Actinoallomurus bryophytorum: one gene and its partner. Each later gene encodes a partner of the first gene's protein in a complex. Links are inferred from orthologs where the notes say so. Each region holds a gene or a part of one and is shown in the gene's direction. Other genes may lie near its edges.

Region 1 (5,501 bases):
CTCCGGCCGACCACCGAACTCCCCATGCACCTGGCCGTCTACGCCCGTACGGACGCCCGCGCGATCGTGCACACCCACTCGACGTCCGCCACCGTGCTGTCCACCCTGGTGGCCGAGGTCCCGCCGATCCACTACCTGATCGCGATGTTCGGCGGGCCGGTGCGCGTGGCCCCGTACGCGACGTACGGCACCGAAGAGCTGGCGGCCGAGATGATCGCGGCGCTCCAGGGCCGTACCGCGTGCCTGCTCGGCAACCACGGCGCGGTCACGTACGCCGCCACCCTCGCCGGTGCCTACTCCCAGGCGGTCCACCTGGAGTGGATCTGCGAGGTGTACCTGCGGGCGAGCGCCGGAGGCGAGCCGCGGCTGCTGCCGCCGGAGGAGATCGAGCGTGTCCGGCGGAAGCTCACCACGTACGGCCCAGGGGCGAACGCCGCGAACTAGGTCCAAATGGGGCTGGAAAATCCAAGCCGTCATGGACGCCGGACCGGCCCGGGGGTCTCCGGCGGGGTGCGCTTTCGCAATACTTGGTGCCGCATTGCCGCCCCAACTGTCCGCGGGCGCGCCGGAACACCATAGACTTGGCGCGCGAAGGCGCGGTGACGCACTTTGACGTGCCCGCGTCCCGGCTGAAAAACGCAGCCGCCCACGACATCCAACGTGAAATCCGTGCCGCGGCCGGATCAAGGAGACCGCCCAAGTGAAGACCGATGTGGAGGAGCTGAGCCCGACTCGGGTCAAGCTCACCGTCGAGGTTCCTTTCGACGAGCTGAAGCCCAACCTCGACAAGGCGTACAAGGAGCTCTCGCAGCAGGTGCGCCTGAAGGGATTCCGCCCCGGCAAGGTGCCTGCCCGCCTGATCGACCAGTACGTCGGCCGCGGCACGGTCCTGCAGGAGGCGGTCAACGACGCGCTCCCCGGCCTCTACGGCCGCGCCGTCGAGGAGACCGAGCTGTTCGCGCTCGGCCAGCCCGATGTCGAGATCACCGAGCTCGAGGACAACGAGCAGTTCGCCTTCACCGCCGAGGTCGACATCCGGCCGAAGTTCGAGGTGCCCGAGTACGACGGCCTCGAGATCACCGTCGACTCGGTCGAGGTGACCGACGAGGAGATCGAGGAGACCCTTTCCAACCTCCGCGAGCGGTTCGCGACGCTGACCAACGCCGACCGTCCGGCCGAGGAGGGCGACTTCGCCTCGATCGACCTGGCCGCGACGGTCGACGGTGAGGACGTCGATGACGCCCGCACCAGCGGCTACTCCTACGAGGTCGGCAGCCGTTCGTCGGTCGAGGGTCTCGACGACCAGATCGTCGGCATGAACGCCGGCGACTCCAAGACCTTCACGACGACGCTGGTCGGCGGCGACCACGAGGGTCAGGACGCCGAGGTCACCGTCACGGTGCACAGCGTGAAGATCAAGGAGCTGCCCGAGCTCGACGACGAGTTCGCCCAGCTCGGCAGCGAGTTCGACACGATCGAGGAGCTGCGGGCCGACATCCGCAAGCGCCTCGAGGACCAGAAGCTCCACCAGCAGCTCGGCCAGGCGCGCGACAAGGCGCTCGAGGCGCTGATGGAAAAGCTCGACATCCCGCTGCCCGACAGCGTGATCGACAGCGAGGTCCAGCGCCGTAACGAGCAGCTCGACCAGCAGCTCCAGATGTACGGCATGAGCCGCGACAAGTACCTCGAGGAGGAGAAGAAGTCCGCCGAGGAGTACGACAAGGAGATCGCGGAGGGTGCGCGTGACGCGGTCAAGGGCGGCTTCATCCTCGACCAGCTCGCCCTTCAGGAGGAGCTGACGGTCGAGAACGAGGAGCTGACCGAGTACGTCGTGCGCAACGCCATGCAGATGGGCGTGCAGCCGGACGTTCTGGCCCAGCACCTGACCGAGAACAACCAGATCCCGGCGATCGTGTCCGAGGTTCTGCGTTCCAAGGCTCTCAACCTCGTCGTGGAGCACGTCAAGGCCACTGACGACAAGGGCACTGACGTCGACATCGCGGCCATGCTGCGGCACGAGGCCGGCGGGGACGAAGACGGCGGGGACTCGGAGGCCGCGGAGACGCCCGAGGCCGAAGAGGACAAGGCCGACGCCTGATCCGAGCGAAGACCTGGCGGGCCGGCGCGTGACGCGCCGGCCCGTTCGCGTCTCCGGAGATCGTGAGCGTCCGGGCGAGCTTCCACGCCCACAGCGAACATGCGACCCTGGCGGCCAAAGCCCTCGCCGCAGCGCGTTAATGTCGCAAGCAACCGACCACGAACCACGACTCCGGAGCAGGTGACCCAGTGACCACGCCTCCGACCTTCGACCCGCCGGCGCCCATTCAGGCGCGTACGGCCGAGGCGCCCCTACTGCCGTTGGGCGACCAGCTCTACCAGCGCCTGCTGCGTGAGCGGATCGTCTTCCTCGGGCAGCAGGTCGATGACGACATTTCCAACCGCATCTGTTCTGAGCTGCTGCTGCTCGCGGCCGAGGACTCCCGGCGGGACATCTACCTTTACGTCAACTCGCCCGGCGGCTCTGTGACCGCCGGTATGGCGATCTACGACATGATGCAGTACGTCCCCAACGACGTCGCCACGGTGGGCATGGGCCTGGCCGCCTCGATGGGGCAGTTCCTGCTCTGCGCCGGCACGGCGGGCAAGCGCTACGCCCTGCCGCACGCGCGCATCATGATGCACCAGCCGTCCGGCGGCATCGGCGGCACGGCTTCCGACATCAAGATCCTTGCCGAGCAGATGCTGTACGTGAAGCAGACGCTCGCCGAGCGCATCTCCTTCCACACCGGTCAGACGATCGAGCAGGTCCAGGCCGACTCCGACCGTGACCGCTGGTTCACGGCCGACGAAGCCAAGGACTACGGCTTCATCGATCACGTCGTGCACAACGCCACTCAGGTCGCCTCCGAGGGCGCGGTGTCATGACCTTTGACGCGAGGGGACTGAACCCAATGAGTCACCAGATCACGGCCGGCGTCCAGCCCGTGGAGAGCCGCTACATCATTCCGTCGTTCGTCGAGCGCACCACGTACGGGGTCAAGGAGATGAACCCGTACAACAAGCTCTTCGAGGAGCGGATCATCTTCCTCGGGGTGCAGATCGACGACGCGTCCGCCAACGACGTGATGGCCCAGCTCTTCACGCTGGAGTCGATCGACCCCGAGCGTGACATCAGCATCTACATCAACTCGCCCGGCGGCTCCTACACCGCCATGACGGCGATCTACGACACGATGCAGTTCGTGCGCTGCGACATCCAGACGGTCTGCATCGGCCAGGCGGCCTCGGCCGCGGCGGTCATCCTGTCGGCCGGCACGGCCGGCAAGCGCGCGGCTCTGCCGCACTCGCGGATCTTGATCCACCAGCCGGCCACCGAAGGCGGCTATGGTCAGGCCAGCGACATCGAGATCCAGGCGAACGAGATCCTCCGTATCCGCGCGGAGATGGAAACGATCCTGTCGCGGCACAGCGGCCAGGATGTTGAGAAGGTCCGCCGGGACATCGAGAGAGACAGATTCCTGACGGCGGAGGAGGCGAAGACTTACGGTCTCATCGACGACATCATCGAGAGCCGCAAGAAGCGCGCTTCCGAGGTAGTGTCGTCATAAGCGGCCCTTGGGTGACCCTCGGGTGTCCGTCAGATTGACTACACCGGAGGGCTCACTCACCGCCCGCCAGGCGGTAACGTCGAGACAACGTCGAGAGCCTCAGCTCGCTCCCTCGCCCCGCTCCTCGCGGGTGAGCGGCCCCACGAAAAGGAGACAGGGTGGCACGCATCGGCGACGGTGGTGACTTGCTCAAGTGCTCGTTCTGTGGAAAGAGCCAGAAGCAGGTCAAGAAGCTCATCGCGGGTCCGGGCGTGTATATCTGCGACGAGTGCATTGATCTCTGCAACGAGATCATCGAAGAAGAGCTCTCCGAGTCATCCGACCTCAAGTGGGACAACCTGCCAAAACCGCGCGAGATCTATGAGTTTCTCGACTCGTACGTGATCGGGCAGGACAAGGCCAAAAAGGCCCTGTCCGTGGCGGTCTACAACCACTACAAGCGGATCCAGTCGGGCAGTGGCGGCGGCAACGGCGGCAGGGACGAGGGCGTCGAGCTCGCCAAGTCCAACATCCTGCTGCTCGGCCCCACCGGCTCCGGCAAGACGCTCCTCGCGCAGACGCTCGCCAAATTGCTCAACGTCCCGTTCGCGATCGCCGACGCGACCGCCCTCACCGAGGCCGGCTATGTCGGCGAGGACGTCGAGAACATCCTGCTGAAGCTGATCCAGGCCGCTGACTATGACGTCAAGAAGGCCGAGACCGGCATCATCTACATCGACGAGGTCGACAAGGTCGCCCGCAAGAGCGAAAACCCGTCGATCACGCGTGATGTGTCCGGTGAGGGCGTTCAGCAGGCGCTGCTGAAGATCCTGGAGGGCACGACCGCGAGCGTTCCGCCGCAGGGCGGCCGCAAGCATCCCCACCAGGAGTTCATCCAGATCGACACCACCAACGTGCTGTTCATCTGCGGTGGGGCGTTCGCCGGTCTGGAAAAGATCGTCGAGCAACGCGTCGGCAAGCAGGGCATCGGCTTCAACGCGGTCCTGCGCACCAAGGACGACGAGGGCGACATCGCCGACCGGTTCGCCGATGTCATGCCGGAGGACCTCCTGAAGTTCGGCATGATCCCGGAGTTCGTCGGACGGCTGCCGGTCATCACGAGCGTGCACAACCTCGACCGTGAGGCGCTGATCAGCATCCTCACCGAGCCGCGCAACGCTCTGGTGAAGCAGTACCACCGGCTGTTCGAGCTCGACGGAGTCGACCTGGAGTTCACCGAGGACGCCCTCGAGGCGATCGCGGACCAGGCGATCCTGCGGGGCACCGGTGCCCGCGGGCTGCGCGCCATCATGGAAGAAGTCCTGCTCTCGGTGATGTACGAGGTGCCGAGCCGCGCCGACGTCGCCCGTGTGGTGATCACTCGCGAGGCGGTCCTCGAGCACGTCAACCCGACACTCGTACCCCGGGAGCGCACCAAGCGGGAGCCGCGCGAGAAGTCGGCCTGATCAGGCCTTCTTCTCCATGTCGTCGCGCATCGACAGGAGCAGTCCTGCCGTTTGCGCGGCGTCGCCCCCATCAGTGGTGATGACACCGAGCGTGGCCTCGTCCGCCCATCCGCAGGTCGCGAGCGTCGCCTGACCGGTGCTCAGCCGGTCCAGGCACATGACCGTGCCCTTGAGGCGACCGGCCGGGTATCCGGCCGGCACGCGGCCGGTCGATCCCGTACTCTCCGCGAGCCCGCTGAGAAACTCCCTCAGCCGCGCGGCCGGTGCGTCGATGTGCCCAGAGGACCCGATGAACAGCACGGTCGTGCTGCCCTCGGCCGCCTGGTGGTAGACGGCGGTCAGCGGGTTCGGCATGCCGGCCGCCCGCAGCTGCTCCCGCTGCCGTGACGTCAGCTGCTGAGTGCCGGGGGAGTCGTCCCGCCGCAGACCGCCGGCCTGTGCGGGCGCG
Region 2 (4,089 bases), 1.6 Mb from region 1 along the record:
CGGACAGCAGCAGGGGTACGGCCAGCAGGCCGCGCCCTACGGTCAGCAGCAGCCCTACGGCCAGGAGCAAGCGGGCCAGGCCGGCTATCCCGGCTACGGGCAGTCGGCGGCCCCGGCCACCGGCGGCGAGTCGAAGCAGAAGCTCTGGATCGCCCTCGGCGGCGGCGTGGTCGTCCTGATCATCCTGTTCATCATCCTGTTCGTGGCCCTCTGAGAGGGCGGCGCGTCTCTGCTTCCAACCGGGAGCGAACTACGACACAATGCCGACGGAACAAACCGTCGGCATTGTGTCGTTGTAGAGGAAGACTCGCCACGCCACGCCGATGTGGTAGAGCCTTGTTTTGACCCATGCGCGGGTGTTGGGTAGTCTCTCCCTTCGTGCCCGCGGTTCGCGGGTTCAACGTGCGTGCACACCGATCTCGGTGCCTTACCGTCGTGAAGTCGACGCGGTGACCGGCCTGAAGTCAGCGTGCGGCGCGGATTCGACTCCCTGAGTTCACCTGGCCTTTCTCGGCTGAGTGCAGGAGGGCGTGCGCGACACGCCCGACCACGGGGGTCGGAGACAGAAGCAAAACGGCAGGTCATGGCCGCAGGATGGTCGTGACCGGCTGGCCGCGCGAGAGCGCGGCAGACCCCAGCAATGACTCAACGGCTTGGTACGAGGAAGACGGAGACGCGGTGCCCACGATCCAGCAGCTGGTCCGCAAGGGCCGCCAGGACAAGGTGACCAAGAACAAGACGCCGGCGCTCAAGGGAAGCCCGCAGCGCCGCGGCGTCTGCACGCGCGTCTACACGACGACGCCTAAGAAGCCGAACTCCGCGCTGCGCAAGGTCGCCCGTGTCCGCCTGACGAGCGGGATAGAGGTCACGGCCTACATCCCGGGCGTTGGACACAACCTGCAGGAGCACTCGATCGTGCTCGTGCGTGGCGGCCGTGTGAAGGACCTTCCGGGTGTTCGGTACAAGATCATCCGGGGGTCACTGGACACCCAGGGTGTCCGGAACCGGAAGCAGGCCCGGAGCCGCTACGGCGCGAAGAAGGAGAAGAGCTGAGATGCCTCGCAAGGGCCCCGCAGGTAAGCGCCAGCTGATCGCTGACCCGGTGTACAACTCGCCGTTGGTCACTTCGCTGGTCAACAAGGTCCTGCTCGACGGCAAGCGGTCGATCGCTCAGAGCATCGTGTACGACGCCCTCGAGGGGTGCCGTGACAAGAGTGGCAACGACCCCGTCGTGACGCTCAAGCGCGCACTCGACAACGTCAAGCCGACCCTTGAGGTCCGCAGCCGGCGAGTCGGTGGCGCCACCTACCAGGTGCCCGTCGAGGTTCGCCCGGCGCGCAGCACCACCCTCGCGCTCCGCTGGCTCGTGCTCTACGCGCGGCAGCGGCGTGAGAAGACCATGACCGAGCGGCTGATGAATGAGCTGCTCGACGCGAGCAACGGCCTCGGCGCGAGTGTGAAGAAGCGCGAGGACACGCACAAGATGGCGGAGTCCAACAAGGCCTTCGCTCATTACCGCTGGTAACCCCAGCACCAAGACGTACGAGACTAGACGAGGGCGCGAGCAGTGGCTACTCAGACCGGCGTAGACCTGGCCAAGGTCCGGAATATCGGGATCATGGCCCATATCGACGCGGGCAAGACCACCACAACCGAGCGGATCCTGTACTACACCGGTGTCAACTACAAGATCGGTGAAGTCCATGAGGGCGCAGCCACCATGGACTGGATGGAACAGGAGCAGGAGCGCGGCATCACGATCACGTCTGCCGCGACGACCGTCCACTGGGCGGTCGACGACGTCGACCACACGATCAACATCATCGACACGCCCGGGCACGTTGACTTCACCGTCGAGGTGGAGCGCAACCTGCGCGTGCTGGACGGTGCCGTGGCGGTCTTCGACGGCGTCGCCGGGGTCGAGCCGCAGTCCGAGACGGTGTGGCGTCAGGCCGACCGTTACAACGTGCCGCGGATGTGCTTCGTCAACAAGCTCGACCGCGTCGGCGCGGAGTTCCACCGCTGCGTCGACATGATCGTCGATCGCCTGCACGCCACTCCGCTGGTGCTGCAGATCCCGATCGGTGCCGAGGCCGACTTCAAGGGCGTTATCGACCTGGTCCGCATGAAGGCCCTGGTGTGGAGCGCCGAGGCGGCCAAGGGCGAGATGTACGACGTTCTCGACATTCCTGACACGCACGCCGATGCCGCCCGCGAGTGGCACGACAAGCTGGTCGAGACGCTCGCCGAGGCCGACGACGAGATCATGGAGCTGTACCTCGAGGGCAACGAGCCCACGGTGGAGCAGCTGGTCCCGGCCATTCGCCGGGCCACGATCGCCGGCAACCTCACCCCGGTCACCTGTGGCACCGCGTTCAAGAACAAGGGCGTGCAGCCGCTGCTCGACGCGATCGTCAACTACCTCCCCTCGCCGCTCGACGTCGAGTCCATCAAGGGCCACGACTACCGCGACGAAGAGAAGGTCATCGAGCGCAGGCCGAGCGAGGAAGAGCCGTTCGCGGCTCTCGCTTTCAAGATCATGAGCGACCCGCACCTCGGCAAGCTCACCTTCATCCGCGTCTACTCGGGCTTGCTGGAGACCGGCACCACGGTCCTGAACAGCGTGAAGGACCGCAGGGAGCGCATCGGCAAGATCTACCGGATGCACGCGAACAAGCGCGAGGAGATCGAGCGCGTGGGCGCGGGCGACATCGTCGCGGTGATGGGGCTCAAGCAGACCACCACCGGCGAGACGCTCTCCGACATGAAGAGCCCGGTGATCCTGGAGTCGATGAACTTCCCGGCTCCGGTCATCAACGTCGCCATCGAGCCCAAGACCAAGGTCGACCAGCAGAAGCTGGGCACCGCGATCCAGCGGCTCGCCGAGGAGGACCCGTCCTTCCAGGTGCGGACCGACGAGGAGACCGGCCAGACCATCATCTCCGGCATGGGCGAGCTGCACCTCGAGGTGCTGGTCGACCGCATGAAGCGGGAGTTCAAGGTCGAGGCCAACGTCGGCCGGCCGCAGGTCGCCTACCGCGAGACCATCCGCCGCAAGGTGGAGAAGGTCGAGTACACCCACAAGAAGCAGACGGGTGGCTCGGGCCAGTTCGGCCGCGTCATCATCGACCTGGAGCCGCTCGGCGGCGGCAGTGACGGCTACGAGTTCGAGAACAAGGTCACCGGTGGCCGCATCCCGCGGGAGTACATCCCGTCGGTCGACGCGGGTTGCCAGGAGGCGGCCGAGTTCGGCGTGCTCGCCGGATACCCGCTGGTCGGAGTCAAGGTCACTCTGCAGGACGGCGCCTACCATGACGTCGACTCCTCGGAGCTGGCCTTCAAGATCGCCGGTTCCATGGCGTTCAAGGAGGCGGCTCGCAGAGCCGACCCCGCGCTGCTGGAGCCGATGATGGCCGTCGAGGTCACCACTCCTGAGGACTACATGGGTGACGTCATCGGCGACCTGAACGGCCGTCGTGGCCAGATTCAGGAAATGGGCGAGCGTCACGGAGTCAAGGTCATCAAGTCCACCGTGCCACTGTCCGAGATGTTCGGATACGTCGGTGACCTGCGGAGCAAGACTCAGGGACGCGCCGTTTTCACGATGCAGTTCGACTCCTACGCCGAGGTCCCAGGGAACGTCGCGCAGGAGATCATCGCCAAGGCGCGCGGCGAATAACGCCCGAGCCGAGTGACTCAACCAGCCACATTCACGAAATACGTACGTCGCAGGGCGTCAAGAGAGATTCAAGGAGACACCAGTGGCCAAGGCCAAGTTCGAGCGGACGAAGCCGCACGTAAACATCGGCACCATTGGGCACATCGACCACGGGAAGACCACCCTTACCGCGGCGATTACCAAGGTGCTCCACGACAAGCACCCTGACCTGAACCCCTTCACGCCCTTCGATGAGATCGACAAGGCACCGGAGGAGCGCGAGCGGGGTATCACGATCTCGATCGCTCACGTCGAGTACCAGACCGAGAAGCGTCACTACGCCCACGTCGACTGCCCGGGTCACGCCGACTACATCAAGAACATGATCACCGGCGCTGCCCAGATGGACGGTGCGATCCTGGTCGTGGCGG

Evidence for each region. The genes of interacting proteins can lie anywhere in the genome.
Region 2: the proteins of tig (region 1) and rpsG are in contact, whole or in part, in a crystal structure (PDB 3GTY), measured with the Thermotoga maritima proteins. The link is inferred for Actinoallomurus bryophytorum from one-to-one orthologs. Residues at the interface, in WP_004081061.1 of Thermotoga maritima: Glu122, Val124, Val129, Leu130, Tyr133, Glu188, Gly259, Ile262, Tyr263, Glu266, Ser270, Glu273, Gln274, Glu277, Arg308, Gln311, Ile312, Ser315, Tyr316, Glu325, Arg329, Arg336, Leu363, Phe366, Trp367, Arg373, Leu377, Arg381, Leu384, Glu387; in WP_004081843.1 of Thermotoga maritima: Lys34, Lys52, Lys55, Glu59, Arg62, Gln63, Glu66, Asn67, Lys69, Val71, Arg95, Ala109, Lys110, Lys111, Gly112, Arg113, Pro114, Glu117, Glu121, Ile124, Ala125, Tyr127, Asn128, Asn129, Thr130, Gly131, Lys135, Asp139, Arg142, Met143.

Annotation. Positions count from the first base shown.
Region 1 is NZ_VFOZ01000001.1:5,458,287-5,463,787, forward strand. The notes cover bases 1-2,899. They hold tig (trigger factor), read left to right. Parts: upstream 1-700; coding sequence 701-2,098; downstream 2,099-2,899. Other genes in these bases: FB559_RS25630 (class II aldolase/adducin family protein), read left to right, coding at 1-444; FB559_RS25640 (ATP-dependent Clp protease proteolytic subunit), read left to right, coding at 2,287-2,899. In the rest of the region: more of FB559_RS25640, read left to right, coding at 2,900-2,925; FB559_RS25645 (ATP-dependent Clp protease proteolytic subunit), read left to right, coding at 2,952-3,608; ATP-dependent Clp protease ATP-binding subunit ClpX, read left to right, coding at 3,767-5,053; FB559_RS25655 (transcriptional regulator), read right to left, coding at 5,054-5,501. UniProt on the Bacillus subtilis protein: Involved in protein export. Acts as a chaperone by maintaining the newly synthesized protein in an open conformation. Functions as a peptidyl-prolyl cis-trans isomerase.
Region 2 is NZ_VFOZ01000001.1:3,848,781-3,852,869, forward strand. Bases 1-2,789 are described here. They hold rpsG (30S ribosomal protein S7), read left to right. Parts: upstream 1-1,054; coding sequence 1,055-1,525; downstream 1,526-2,789. Other genes in these bases: FB559_RS43950 (hypothetical protein), read left to right, coding at 1-214; rpsL (30S ribosomal protein S12), read left to right, coding at 679-1,053; fusA (elongation factor G), read left to right, coding at 1,619-2,789. Also shown: more of fusA, read left to right, coding at 2,790-3,679; tuf (elongation factor Tu), read left to right, coding at 3,762-4,089.